One region of the Pseudoalteromonas sp. SiA1 genome, then DNA from elsewhere that is predicted to be linked to it. Evidence: predicted binding sites of a transcription regulator. Region 1 holds the regulator's gene; the other holds the start of a gene.
What was found. Region 1 encodes sigma-54, which starts transcription at its own class of promoters, with help from an activator protein. Its sites were predicted from a motif close to GTTGGCACGNNNNTNGNNT; they were not measured.
Positions count from the first base shown of each region.

Region 2: a site for sigma-54 is predicted at 1,878-1,896, ahead of hmpA (NO-inducible flavohemoprotein). Genes of this name have one in related genera too.

Region 1 covers NZ_CP076084.1:423,617-431,132, forward strand. The annotation lists gene KK487_RS01960 (YgiQ family radical SAM protein) at 1-1,232, shown strand, start outside; gene mgtE (magnesium transporter) at 1,320-2,678, opposite strand; gene KK487_RS01970 (HPr family phosphocarrier protein) at 2,818-3,090, opposite strand; gene rapZ (RNase adapter RapZ) at 3,110-3,952, opposite strand; gene ptsN (PTS IIA-like nitrogen regulatory protein PtsN) at 3,972-4,424, opposite strand; gene hpf (ribosome hibernation promoting factor) at 4,429-4,716, opposite strand; gene KK487_RS01990 (RNA polymerase factor sigma-54) at 4,743-6,242, opposite strand; gene lptB (LPS export ABC transporter ATP-binding protein) at 6,577-7,302, opposite strand; gene lptA (lipopolysaccharide transport periplasmic protein LptA) at 7,299-7,516, opposite strand, start outside.
Region 2 covers NZ_CP076084.1:3,167,967-3,175,482, reverse strand. The annotation lists gene KK487_RS14760 (LysR family transcriptional regulator) at 1-200, shown strand, start outside; gene norR (nitric oxide reductase transcriptional regulator NorR) at 206-1,771, opposite strand; gene hmpA (NO-inducible flavohemoprotein) at 1,937-3,118, shown strand; gene KK487_RS14745 (endonuclease) at 3,158-3,811, opposite strand; gene KK487_RS14740 (hypothetical protein) at 4,064-4,444, shown strand; gene KK487_RS14735 (PaaI family thioesterase) at 4,474-4,917, opposite strand; gene lexA (transcriptional repressor LexA) at 5,116-5,733, shown strand; gene coxB (cytochrome c oxidase subunit II) at 6,227-7,369, shown strand; gene ctaD (cytochrome c oxidase subunit I) at 7,369-7,516, shown strand, end outside.

The sequences.
Region 1 (7,516 bases):
AAGAAACCAACCCAGGTTGTGCAAGGGCGTTATTTCAGCGTCATGGCGATCGTTCTATTTGGGTGAATCCGCCGGCTTATCCGCTTGAAACTCAGGAAATGGATGACGTGTTTGGTTTACCTTACCAGCGTATACCACATCCAAGTTATGGCGATGATAAAATCCCTGCTTACGATATGATTAAAACGTCGGTAAATATTATGCGCGGCTGTTTTGGCGGCTGTTCGTTTTGTTCTATTACCGAGCATGAGGGGCGCATAATACAAAGCCGTTCTCAAGAATCGATTATCGAAGAAATTGAACAAATTAGAGATAAAGTGCCGGGCTTTACGGGGGTTATTTCTGATTTAGGTGGGCCAACTGCAAATATGTACAAACTGCGTTGTACCAGCAAAAAAGCAGAGAGTACGTGCCGTCGCTTGTCGTGTGTGTATCCTGATATTTGTAAGCATATGGATACCGATCACACACCCACTATCGACTTATATAAAAAGGCGCGTGAGGTTAAAGGGATCAAAAAGATCTTAATTGCTTCGGGCGTGCGTTATGACCTTGCAGTACGTGATCCTCGTTACGTTAAAGAGCTAGTAACCCATCATGTTGGTGGATATTTAAAAATAGCACCTGAGCACACAGAAGATGGCCCATTATCAAAAATGATGAAACCAGGTATGGGCGCCTATGATGAATTTAAAGCGTTATTTGATAAGTACTCAAAAGAAGCGGGTAAAAAGCAGTATTTAATTCCATACTTTATTTCTGCTCACCCGGGGACTAAAGATGAAGACATGGTAAACATGGCTTTATGGTTGAAATCGAATGATTTTAAGCTTGATCAGGTACAAAATTTTTATCCATCACCGATGGCCAACGCTACCACCATTTACCATACTGAAATGAACTCGCTTCGTAATATTAAAAACAATACTGAGCAAGTTGCTGTGCCTAAGGGAGCGCGTCAACGTCGTTTGCATAAAGCAATTTTACGCTATCACGATCCTGCCGGTTGGCCAATGATCCGCGAAGCCCTGCGTAACATGGGCAAAGCTAAGCTTATTGGTAAAGGACCTAACTGTTTAGTCCCTGAAGAAGGGCGAGATGAAAGACAAACCAAAGGCGGAAAAGGTAACAAGGGCGGTCGTCCTGCGCTGACTCGTCATACTGGCTTTAGCCAGTTTAAAAAAGCCAACACTAAACCTAAGGTAGGTGGTAATCGCCAGCGCGCTAAGTAGCCTTAACTTATGTAAAGTAACTATCGGCTTAAACAAAAACACCGCGTATTGATGCGGTGTTTTTGTTTAAAAACGTTTATAAAAAGATTAAATCAATAACCAAGTCGCAGTGCCTAAGAAGGCAAATATACCAACAATATCAGTTACCGTGGTTAGTACCACACTGCCTGCAAGTGCTGGATCTATTTTCATTTTTTTAAGCAATAGTGGGATACTAGCACCCGCAATACCTGCTGCAACTAAATTCATAAACATAGCAAACGCTAAAACACCACCGAGTTTGAAATCCCATTGCCAAAGCGCAACAACACCGGCAATTAGGATAGACCAAACCATACCGTTAATCGCACCGATAGCGAGTTCTTTTAATAATAAAAAACGTTGGTTAGTTTGGTTGATATGACCCACCGCGATACCGCGAATAACCAAAGTTAAGGTTTGGCTGCCTGCAACCCCACCCATTGACGGGACAATGCCATTGAGCACAGCAAGAATTGGTAATATAGCTAAGGTGTTTTCAAAAAAGCTCGCCACAATTGCAGCCAGCAATGCAGTTAGTAAGTTTACACCCAGCCAAATTGAGCGCTTTTTAGAGCTTTTCAACACAGGTGCAAAGGTATCTTCTTCATCATCTAAACCCGCTAAACCCAGTAAACTGTGCTCAGCGTCTTCACGAATAACATCAACGATATCATCAATGGTGATCCGCCCAAGCAAGTGTGCGTTGTCATCAACAACCGGTGCCGATATCCAGTTATGACGCTCAAACAATTGTGCAACTTCGCTCTCATCCATTGAAATAGGAATAGACTCACAGTCTTCATCCATTAACTCATGAACAATTTTTTCAGGGGGATTAGTTAATAAAGTACTCAGCGATAGGGCGCCTAAAAAGCAGTTATTTTCATCAACCACATATAAGTCATCTGTACCCTCAGGTAATTCGCCGCGTAAGCGAATATAACGCAGTACCACATCTAGAGTCACATCGGGGCGAATAGTAACGGTATCTATATTCATCAATGCGCCAGCAGAGCGCTCTTGATACGATAAAGCCTGCGTTGCACGTTCTCTATCTTGAATATCCATAGCGCTAACAACGTCTTTATAAACGGTGTCAGGTAGGCTACGTAGTACTTCCCCTAAGTCATCATGGCCCATGTCTTCGGTTGCGGCAGCAATGTGCTCGGGTGCCATTTGCGCAATAATGCCCAAACGTACATCTTCAGACAGCTCTTCAAGCACATCACCTTGTACATCAGGATCAACAAGCTGCCAGAGCATACGGCGAATTTTATGCGGGGATGATTCTAAAAGAAGTGCGGTATCACAAGGCGCCGTTTTTGCCAGCATGCGTCTAACTTGAACAAATTGACCACTATTTAGTGACTTAGTCACCTGTTTTAGTTGTTGTAGTGGAATATCTTGTTCTAAAGCTTCAGGCATTGGCGTCCTTAATTAAATTGTATTACATGCTGGAAGGGTATAAATGCTATTCAATTTTAGTTTATCTTACTTTATGTGAGCAAACTACCTCAACCACTATTAACCTAAGCTTAGGATGATGAGTTAATAATGAACTTTTTTATTCTTGCTCATTAAATCGTTGGTCGATGAGCTCACCTATTGCGCTAAGTGCAGGCTCAGCGTCGGGGCCTTCGCATACCACCTTAACTTCTTTGCCTTGGCTGCTTTCGAGTAACATAAGTGCCAGTACGCTATCGCCAGCGGCTTGTTTGTCATCTTGAAATAAAGTGATTGTGGCATCAAATTGCACAGAAAGCTGAGCTAATACTGTCGCCGCTCTAGCGTGTAATCCTAATTTGTTTTTTATTAAAAATGTATTTTCTAAGCGCATTGCATGTTCTCACTCGGTATTATTCTTGTTCTCGGTGGCGAATTTTTACATTAGGATGGCTCATTGCAAAGCTTTCGCCAATGGTTTGCGCTAAATAAACAGAGCGGTGTTGCCCACCGGTACAGCCAATTGCAATGGTTAAGTAGCTGCGGTTATTTCGTTCTAAATGCGGCAGCCATGTTTGCACAAATGTTTGAATTTGCCATGTAAATTTTTGCACTATACTGTGACTTGCTAGGTAGTCTTTTACTGGTTGGTCCAGCCCTGTAAGTGGCTTAAGTTCAGGCTCCCAATGCGGGTTTGGTAAAAATCGGGCATCGAATACGTAATCTGCTTCTTTAGGGATGCCGTGTTTAAAACCAAATGACTCAAAGGTAATGATCAGTTGTTTATCTTTTTTTCCGAGTATTTTTTCACGAATAGACTCAGCAAGCTGATGCACACTTAAATCCGTGGTATCAATCATATAATCAGCACGGTTAATCAATACATCAAGTAGTTGTTTTTCTTTTTTTATGGCTAAATCAAGCGGCAAAGAATCAATAGATAAAGGGTGGAGACGTCGCGTTTCTGAAAAACGTTTTATTAATGTTTGATCGTCACTGTCTAAATAAAATACCGTTGGTTTAGTAAAACCAGGTAAATATTCAATGATTTCATTAAACTGCTGTTGCTCTTTAGGTAGGTTACGTACATCAACACTCACGGCAATTTTATTATAACTGTCGGAAACACTGCGCACTAATGATGGTAATAAATTAAGAGGAATATTGTCTACACAATAATAACCTAAGTCTTCCACAACGCGTAACGCCACAGATTTACCTGAGCCTGAACGACCGCTTATAATTATTAATTCCATTTATCACCTTTCTTTGTTACTACGATTGACTGACGATAACCTGATATAGTTCGCTATCCGATTTGGCGGCGCGTAACTGTTTACAAAATTCTTTATCATTGAGCTTATCAGCAATCGTGGCTAGCGTCTTCAAATGCTGCTGATTATCGCCATCGGGAACAATTAACGCGACAAAAATGTCAACCGGCCGGTTATCAATCGCATCAAAATTAATAGCTGTTTCGCTCACTAAAATCAAAGCAAGGGGCTCTTGAGCTCCACTCATGCGACCATGTGGAATAGCAATGCCTCGGCCAATGCCTGTACTTCCAAGCTTTTCTCTTGCAGTTAATGCATTAAGAATATCTTGTTGTGTTAAATAGGGCAGCTTATTGTGAGCCAATTCACTGATAAATTCTAAAATTCTTTTTTTACTATTAAAAAGGACCGCAGCTTTACTGCAGTCCTGACAGATAAGTGAGCTTAGTTTCATAGTGTTAGTGTCGAGCAAGTTTCTCTTTGTGTTTAATTACTTGACGATCTAGCTTGTCAATGAGCGAGTCTATAGCGGCATACATATCTTGATGCTCAGTAGAGGCAAAAATCTCAGCGCCACTAACATGAACGGTTGCTTCAGCTTTTTGGTTTAGTTTTTCTACATCGAGAATAACGTGCACATTCGTTATGTGATCAGTGTGCCTCTGTAACTTCGAAAATTTACTATTTACGTAGTCTCTAAGCGAGTCGGTAATATCTACATGGCGACCAGTTAAATTCAGTTGCATAAACATTTTCCTCTTTGTTGTACGCCTTAAATCAAACTTTTACGTTGATTAGACGGGGGAATAGCTAGAGATTCGCGATATTTTGCAATGGTTCTCCTCGCTACTTTAATTCCTTGCTCTGCCAATATATCTGCAATTTTACTATCACTCAATGGTTTAGCTGAGTTTTCTGCAGCGATTAATTTTTTAATTAATGCACGTATTGCTGTTGATGAACATTCGCCACCATTTTCAGTACTTACATGGCTTGAAAAGAAATATTTAAGCTCAAAAATGCCACGTGGTGTATGCATGTATTTTTGCGTAGTAACACGCGATATAGTCGACTCATGCATTTCCACCATTTCAGCCACATCGTTAAGCACCATAGGCTTCATAGCCTCAGGACCGTGTTCAAAAAAGGCCTGTTGCTGCTGCACAATACAGTTGGTTACTTTAAGTAGCGTGTCATTCCTACTTTCTAAGCTTTTTATAAACCATTTAGCCTCTTGTAAGTGCGAGCGAATAAACTGGCTATCACCACTTGATTTAACCGTACGCGACATAGCTGCATATTGGCTATTTACTCTGATCTTAGGCATGCTATCTGGGTTTAATTCAACTACCCAACGACCTTTAACTTTCTTAACCGACACATCAGGAATAACGTATTCAGACTCTTCTCTAACAATAGTGTCTGCCGGTTTTGGGCTGAGCGTATGAATCAACGTCATGATTTCTTTAAGCTCATCTTCTTTAAGCTTTGTTTTTTTCATTAACGTGCGATAGTCACGTGCAGCAAGTAAATCAATATGATCGGTTAAGATCATTTTTGTTTCGTTTAAAAAAGGTGTGTCTTTATCAAATTGATTTAGCTGAATACACAAGCACTCTTGTAAACTACGCGCGGCTATTCCCACTGGATCAAATAGTTGAATACGCTTTAGTACCGCTTCTATTTCGTCAAGTTCAACTTCATCTTCGCCGTCGTTTTCTTGGTTAAAGCTTTCTAATATTTCTTCACAGCTAAGGGTTAGAATCCCTGAATCGTCCACAGCTTCTACAATTGCAATAGCTATCGCTTCATCGGTAGGACTAAACGGCGTCAGTTGAAGTTGCCACATTAAATACTCATGCAGCGTTTCAGTCGAAGAGCCTTGATAAATAGATTCATCTTCTGGCATTGGGCCCGATGAAGAGGCAGGCGCAGCGCTCATATATTCATCCCAAGTAACATCCATAGCCATATCATCGCTAATGGTGTCTTTGGTCATTGCTTCGCCGCTATCTTGCTCATACTCGCTAGGTTTATCGTCAGCTGAGGCACTTAGCGTTAAGTCATCGTTATCGGCTTTTTGTTCGTTTTTACCTGCAGTGTCTTCGCTGTAATCGTGTTCTTCAACTTCAAGCAAGGGGTTGCTATCGAGCGCTTCTTGAATTTCTTGCTGGAGATCCAATGTACTGAGTTGCAATAAGCGAATTGCTTGTTGCAACTGTGGAGTCATTGTAAGTTGCTGGCCCATGCGCAGCTGTAATGATTGCCTCATGTATCTCTAACAATCCTTTTAAATTACGGTCTGTTGACCTTTACGGATTAAAATTTGTTCAAACTAGGGGCGGTTTAATTGCGGCGCGAGGTTTGTAACCTAGTGGGCTAAGTCAAAACCGAGCAACAAAGAGTAAATCGTCCCTAGGCAGAACCCGAAGGGCAGCGCCTGTTTGGCATTGATGCTGCGTTATCGCCTATTTATGGGGAATACCACACCACATAGGCTCTGCCTTGCCTAAATACCAAACAGACTGCTGCAAATTCAACCTTGAAAGGTCAACAGACCTAAGTATAATTAATCTTAGCAGATGCTTAGTGGAATAACACACATATTAGAGCTTGAACTGCTCGCCCAAATAAACATCGCGTACTGTTTTATCGTTTAATACGTATTCAGGAGTGCCTGATGCAATTAACTCCCCATGAGAAACTATGTAGGCTTTTTCACAAACATCAAGTGTTTCGCGCACGTTATGGTCTGTAATAAGTACGCCAATGCCACGGTTTTTAAGATGCTCTATGATCTTTTTAATATCTAATACTGAGATAGGATCAACCCCCGCAAAGGGTTCGTCTAAAAGGATAAATTTAGGGTTTGCTGCTAACGCGCGAGCAATTTCAACGCGGCGACGTTCACCACCTGATAAAGCCATACCTTGACTATCGCGGATATGCTGAATGCTAAATTCATCAAGTAAATTATTTAAGGTATCTTCGCGTTGTTGTTTATTTAATTCTTTACGTGTTTCTAAGATAGCCATTAAGTTTTGATAAACAGTCAGCTTTCTAAAAATAGACGACTCTTGCGGTAAATAACCAATCCCTAAACGCGCTCGGCTGTGCATCGGTAATAAAGTAATATCTTTATCATCAATTGATATTTTGCCTTTATCGCTAGGGACAAGGCCTACAATCATATAAAAAGTGGTGGTTTTACCTGCACCATTAGGGCCAAGTAACCCCACAATACTGCCAGCTTCAACCTCTAGGCCAACGTTTTTTACAACTTCACGACCTTTGTAGCTTTTAGCTAATAGCTCTGCTTTTAATGTGCTCATGGTTGGCCTTTATCATCTTCTTTTTTATTTTCAACAGGGACTAAAATAGTGTGTACACGGTCTGTTGAGTTTTCGTCTTTTTCTGCGCTAATTAACTGCTGCTCGATATCGTAAGTGATACTTTTAGCTGTTATTTTTTGACCTGCTTGAGCAATGCTTGCATCGCCGATTAAGGTTAAAAAACGCAGCGACACATCGTAACGCACTTCATTAG
Region 2 (7,516 bases), 610 kb from region 1:
TCGTTAAAGGACTCGGTATTGGCGGATTACAGCATGATGTTGCAGCGCAATACTCTGATTTAGTCCCTGTACTGCCTAATGAACTGAGTTGGCCAACCGATTTGTGGCTGGTTACGCATCATTTAGTGCATCGAACGGCAAAAGTTCAAGCGTTTAGTCAGCTATTAAAAAATTATTTTAAGCAGCGAAAGTTAAGTTAAAAAGGCTACAACGATTTTTTTATTGAAACACCTAAGCGCTTGGCTAGCCGCGTTAAGTTAGCGCGGTCGACCTGTAAACTACGCGCTGTGCTTGCCCAGTTATAATTATGTTGTTTAAGTTGCTGTATTATAAGTTGCTGAGTATAGGTATCTGTGGCTTGCTTTAACGAAATGTTGTTTGCTAAAGGTGGGATTACAAGCTGGTTTGAGTGTTCAAGAGCTAAGGTGTTAACATCGCTTAAATTTAGCTCACAATGCGCAGGTTCAATAGTAATAATTGGTTGCTGCCACTGATGTTGTTTAGCCTTTAATGCAGCCCGATTAATCACATGCTCAAGCTCCCTCACATTGCCTGGCCAGTCATATTTTTTAAGCAGCAGTTGCGTTTCAATACTGAGTTTTAGCTGTTTAATAGCGAGCTTGCGGGCTGTTTTTTCTGCAAAATAACCGGCTAATAAAATAACATCTTCATCACGGGCTTTCAATGGAGCGACTGTGAGTGGATAAACACTTAATCGATGGTACAAATCGGCGCGAAACCGTCCTTGTGTTACTTCGTGTTTTAGGTCGCGATTGGTTGCTGCAATCACTCTAACATCGACATATTTAAGTTCATCTTCGCCAACGGTTTGTACTTCGCCACTTTGCAGTACGCGTAATAATTTACTTTGCATAGCCAGAGGCAGCTCGCCGATTTCATCTAAAAATAAGGTGCCGCCATCGGCTAACTGAAATTTACCTTGGCGGGCATTTTGGGCGCCGGTAAAAGCGCCTTTTGCATGGCCAAAAAATTCACTTTCTGCGAGGTTTTCAGGCAGTGATGCACAATTTAAATGAATTAATGGCTGATCTTTACGTGCGGAGTGTAAGTGAATATTACGTGCCACCAACTCTTTGCCGACCCCAGTATCACCTAAAATAAGGACACTAAAGTTTGATGCCGCAACCAGTTTTATCTCATTTTTAAGCGTTTGTATTGCTGAGCTTTGGCCAATAATTTCACCACCATCACGTTTGAGCGCCTCACGGTTTAACGCTTGTACTAATTCACTAGAGTGCTGCGCATGTTGTTTGTAATGGGCAAGCTCTAGGGCTGTTTTAAAGTGCGCACTGCACAAGGTTTGTAAGGTGTTGAGTGTATCAGTGGTAATACCGTCAAACGCATTGGCGTTAAGGCTATCAAAGGTCAGAATGCCAAGTAGTGCGTTTTTATCATAAAGGGGTAACCCTAAGCAGGCATGCACTGGAATATCACCGGTTTTAGCCAGTAGTAGCCCGTCGTATGGATCAGGTAGTGGACAGTCATGTGCAAATTGCAGAGCCAAACGACTACTGCAGATGGCTTTAAGGCGAGGATGCTCCGCAATATCAAAACGTCGTCCTAGGCTATCGGGCATAAGCCCTTTAATGGCTAAGGGTTTTAATTGCTCACCTTGGCGAATTAATAATGCACTGGCATCGCTGGGAATAACACGTTCAACCGTGGCTAAAAGTTGCTCAAAACTGTGAGCATGTAACGTACTTTGCGCAAGTTCTAATGCAACTTGCGTCAGGTTGAATTGTTGGTTCATGTCAAAATGACCTTTTAGTGTATTTTTACAGGTTTTATAGTAGGTCATAAAGACCCATTTTGTAAAGCGAGTTAATTTAACCTTTTGAATATTATAGGTTTAATTGGTTGGCACACTCTGTGTAATGCTAAATGCAAGCAGTTAGTTATTACATAGGAAATAAACATGTTATCCGATAAAACCATACAAATAGTTAAAAGCACGGTGCCATTGCTTGCAGAGGCAGGTACGGTCGTAACCGATCATTTTTACAAGCGCATGTTTAGTCATAATCCCGAGCTTAAACATATTTTTAATATGACTAATCAAGAAACGGGTCGTCAGCAATTTGCATTATTTAATGCGTTGGCTGCGTACGCGCAAAATATTGATAATTTAGCCGTGTTAAAAGAGGCGCTAGCGCGAATTAATCATAAGCATACCAGCTTAAATATTTTACCTGAGCATTATCCTATTGTGGGCGCACATTTAATCGGTACGTTAAAAGAGCTTATTCCTGAGCAGTTTACTGCCGATGTTGAATATGCGTGGCGCGAAGCCTACGGTGTACTTGCTGATATTTGTATTACCGAAGAAGCGGCATTGTATGCGCACAGTAAAAACAACCATGGTGGCTGGGCAGGCACGCGCCAGTTTGAAATTACTGATAAACATATTGAATCTGAATTCGTAACTAGTTTTACGCTGACACCTGTGGATGGTAAAGCAGTTATTACCTACAAGCCAGGACAGTACATTGGCATTAAAGTTAAGCCTGAGGGCGCAGAATATGAAGAGATCCGCCAGTATTCTATTTCGCAAAAGAGCAATGCTAAAAACTATCGTATTAGCGTTAAAAAAGAGTGCCAACCAAAGCCTGGCGTGGTGTCTAATTATTTACACTCACTAGAGCAAGGCGCACGAGTAGAGTTATACCCGCCAGCGGGAGATTTCATTTTAAAAAATGAGGCAACTCCAGTGGTACTTATTTCAGCAGGCGTTGGCCAAACCCCGATGATGGCGATGCTGCAAACGCTACTTAGTGGTGATAAAAATCAAGCGATTAGTTATTTGCACGCGTGTGAAAACAGCCGCGAATTTTCATTTAAAGGGTATTTAGCGCAGCAAACGGCAATGCATCCACAGCTAAAAACATTTACTTGGTTTAATCAAGGTGGCGAGGAGTGTGATTTCACTGGGCTAATGGATTTATCGGTGCTTGAGGCATCATTACCTATTAGCGAAGGGGCATTTTATTTGTGTGGACCAGCATCATTTATGGCTTACGTAAAAGGCCAGCTACTTGATTTAGGTGTGCAAAGCTCAAACATTCACTACGAAATATTTGGACCACACCAAGCGTTATAGGTTAATTAAAAGCGTGTGTTACACGCTTTTAATTTAAACTTACAGCTTTTTACTATTTGTGTTAGCAGCATAAGCTTGTTGTTGCCAAGCATTAAATAGCTTTTGTTGTTTAGCTGAAATTTTTAAACCATACGTTTTTTGCATGTAAGCGTACGCATCGGCAATGCGTTTACGTGCATGAACAGGCGGTTCAACAACACGTTGTTTAAAATTAACTTTAACCTCACAGCGACCATATTGCGTCGCGTTTTGGGCTAACATGCCAAAGCGGTAGTTTGAGCGATCGGCGTTAATTTCACCAATTGCAGGGGCTAAATTGTTTATATCGGCTTCCATCAAGCGAAACTTAGCGCTAACTTTGCGGCAGTTTTTACGCCCACCATCTTGCCAACATTGTAACTGGTGACCAAATTCCCATGCAGGGACAATATGTTCCCATTCAATTCGCAGGGCACGTTGATTTACTTTGCCTGAGCGGGTTAGTGTGTTGCGAGGCACGTAGCCACAATGGGTAGGGTCGGGTACCAACTTTTTGCCTTGTTTTTTTATATCGCAACCACAATAAATACTTTTAGCGTTTTCGGGAAGGGTATTAATTAAGTGCTTTTTGGCACTCGAAAACCGCGTAAATTGTTCGCCCATTGCTGAAAAACAAGCACAGCAAGCCAACAAAGCTAAAATAAACCGAATCATATCCATCACATACGTGAACTACAGGAGCGGCTAGTTTAAGGCCTAGAATAAAAAAGTAAACTGCCGCCGGCATGCTTTAATTTTAATTTGCGTATTTTGTGTAGGGCGTTTTTTAGGAGTAAATAGTGGGCAATATTCAGAGGCTAACGCTAAAAACGCGTTAATGCAGTGATTCCTGCGTTGTTGATTTGGTATAACGGTAAAACTGCGTTAAAGTTTGCAATGAGATTAATAGAGGGTAAAAACGAGATAATGTCGGAAATTCAATTTTTAAATGTAGATCTAGAGCTTGAGTCAAAGCAAGATATTAGCGTATTAGTTGCTGATTTAAAAAAGGTCGCAACTATTTTACATTATGATAAAGACGAATACCGTCAACTTGCTCGCATTGAGGTTGCAGGTGAAATAACCACGCCAGATAAAGCGATTAATCACTTGTGTGAGTTAATCGAGTCGTGTTCACGCAATGCATTAAAGCAATGGTTGAGTTGTTCACGCAGAACTTTCGATATTGGGTTTGAGTCTGGCACTTCGCCAAAATGCTTTAACCAAGCCTTACATGCAGATACCTTGTTACGTATATCTGCAATTGGTGCAGGCGTAGAAATTACTATTTACCCTTTCGAAAAGTAATTTAATTTCAACCTTGGTTAATTGACTTACTAGCCTTTTCGCTCTACTACGGCTGCGGTCATACGTGATACGCAGCAAAGCTCATTGCGGCTATTGGTTATTTTAATATCCCAAACCGAGCTGCGCTTGCCGATATGATAAGCTCTCGCTGTGGCCGTTAATGTGCCATTGCGTGATGCCTTTAAATGACTTGCACTGATCTCTTGGCCAACACAATAAAACCGATTGAAATCAACCACAAAATTAGCGGCATAACTTGCTACTGTTTCAGCAAGCACCACATTTGCACCACCATGAACGATACCCATAGGGTTATGATGCTCTGGAATTGCCGGCATAGTTGCCACTAAGTAGTCATCACCAATTTCACTGATTTCTATTCCCATGGTTTTCATGAGTGTCCCTTGGCCTGTAATACCTTGATCTAATTGCTTACAAAACTCTAATGTAATCGGTTGATGCCAAATACTCATGCTAGCTCCTTGGATAAGTAATTGAGAATTAAAATTTATTAATATGATAATGCGTTGCTAATAATTACATTTATCACCCTGCTTTTAAAGTAGGTTATTGTTTGATGATAACGGCATATAAGGCATTAATTTATATTTGCGATTTTTAAATAACTGTATATACTCACAGTTAATTGTACTGTATGGAAAACCAGTTGTATGCGACCATTAACGAAACGCCAAGCGCAAATACTCGAACTCATTAAAGTGTTTATTAAAGACACTGGTATGCCTCCTACACGTGCCGAAATTGCACAAACACTGGGTTTTAAAAGTGCGAATGCTGCAGAAGAACACTTAAAAGCACTGGCCAAAAAAGGTGTGATTAAAATGAAGCCAGGCGCGAGTCGGGGCATTCAGCTTGTTGAAGAAGAGGAGCCAGAGCAGTTAGGCTTACCTTTAATTGGCAGGGTGGCTGCCGGTGAGCCTATATTGGCGCAACAGCATGTAGAAAGCCACTGTAAAATTGACCCTTTAATGTTTAAACCTGCGGCCGATTTTTTATTGCGTGTTAACGGTATGAGTATGAAAGACATTGGTATTATGGATGGTGATTTACTTGCTGTGCATAAAACCCAAGTTGCCGAAAATGGACAAGTTATTGTTGCCCGTGTTGACGACGATGTAACCGTGAAGCGTTTAGAAAAAGCGGGCAGAAAAGTACTCTTACATGCTGAAAATGATGAGTTTTCAGCTATTGAGGTCGATTTAGAAAATGAGTCGTTCAATATTGAAGGCTTAGCGGTAGGTGTTATTCGTAACGCTGACTGGATGTAGTATTAAAGCATAATTTAGCGCTTAATAGTGATTAGGCGCTGGGTTTGTTAGCAGCACAATGTCTAACTTATCAAATGTATGACTATATGTTGTTAAGTGCTTCTCCTATCATAAATAAAATCACTAAATACTTTATAAATAAACAAATTTACTCTGCTTTTTTAAGTTAACAATTTTTTATATTTCTATCCTGTAATTTCAATACACCCCTTACTAAACCTGACTCTTAGATTAATTGCCTGACTAGTTGCTATTTTTTTAGCTGCGCATTTTAAAAAATACACCTTGTTTATTTTTCATACTCACCTTGCTTATTGTTTATTTTTTAACTAGTTATTAAAGAGCTGGAATAAAAATAACTCACAGCTTAGTCGTTTTGAGAACACACATTTACTAAATCCAGCACCCTTATAAAAAATAAAAATAACGAATAGGCGTTTAAGCCGTATGCCTCTTCGCTTTGCGTCAGCAATAGCATCAAAGGAGCCGTCACATGGGTAAGCTGAGTTCTTCCTTGTGGCTTATATTGTTTGTTTTTTCGCAGAATGTGCTTGCTAATAGCCAATATAATATGCGTAAAGGCGTAACCGATATAAGTAATAATGTATACCAACTGCACATGACTATTTTTTTAATATGTTGTGTGATTGGGGTGATCGTGTTTGCCATTATGTTTTGGGCACTCATTCATCATCGCAAATCTAAAGGGGCTGTCCCTGCCCAATTCCATGAAAGCACCAAAGTAGAAATACTGTGGACTGCGATCCCTTTTGTCATATTAATTGTTATGGCCATTCCTGCGACTAAAACCTTAATTGCCATGGAGGATGCCAGCAAAGCTGATCTCACCATTAAAATTACAGGCTCACAGTGGAAGTGGCATTACGAGTATATGGGGGAGGACGTTGAGTTTTATTCCATGCTAGCTACACCTCAAAATGAAATAACCAACCTTGCTGATAAAAACCCGAATTATTTACTCGAGGTCGATAAACCGCTGGTACTACCAATTAATCAAAAAGTACGTTTTTTAATGACTTCAGATGATGTTATTCACTCATGGTGGGTGCCTGACTTTGCCGTTAAAAAAGATGCAAACCCTGGGTTTATTAATGAAACATGGACCAATATTAATGAGGTTGGTACTTACCGTGGGCAGTGTGCAGAGCTTTGCGGTAAAGATCATGGTTTTATGCCTGTTGTGGTAGAAGCTAAAACAGAAGAAGACTTCAAAACGTGGTTAGCAGAGGCTAAACAAGCCAAGCAAAAAGCAGCTGCAGCAGACGCTGCGTTATTAGACCAAGTTGTACCAAAAGAAGAGCTGATGGCGCTTGGTGAGCAGGTTTATATGGCGAGCTGCGCGGCGTGCCATCAGCCAACAGGATTAGGCTTGCCGGGTGTTTTTCCGGCTCTTAAAGGCAGCCCAATAGTCATAGGTGATATCAAAGGGCATATAGATATTTTGCTCCACGGTAAACCAGGTACGGCTATGCAGTCTTTCGCAAAGCAATTATCAATCAAGCAAATAGCAGCTGTTATTACCTATAAACGCAACGCGTGGGGTAATGACACTGGTGATGTAATTCAACCGAGCGAGATACAAGCGGCACTGGATGCTGATGGGGAGGCTAAATAATGAGTAGCATTGCAGAACAACCTAATACCAATGAGGCTCATCATGCCCATCAACCTGCCACAGGCTTTAAGCGCTGGTTATTTACAACCAACCATAAAGATATAGGTAGCTTATATTTAATTTTTTCACTCACCATGTTTTTAATTG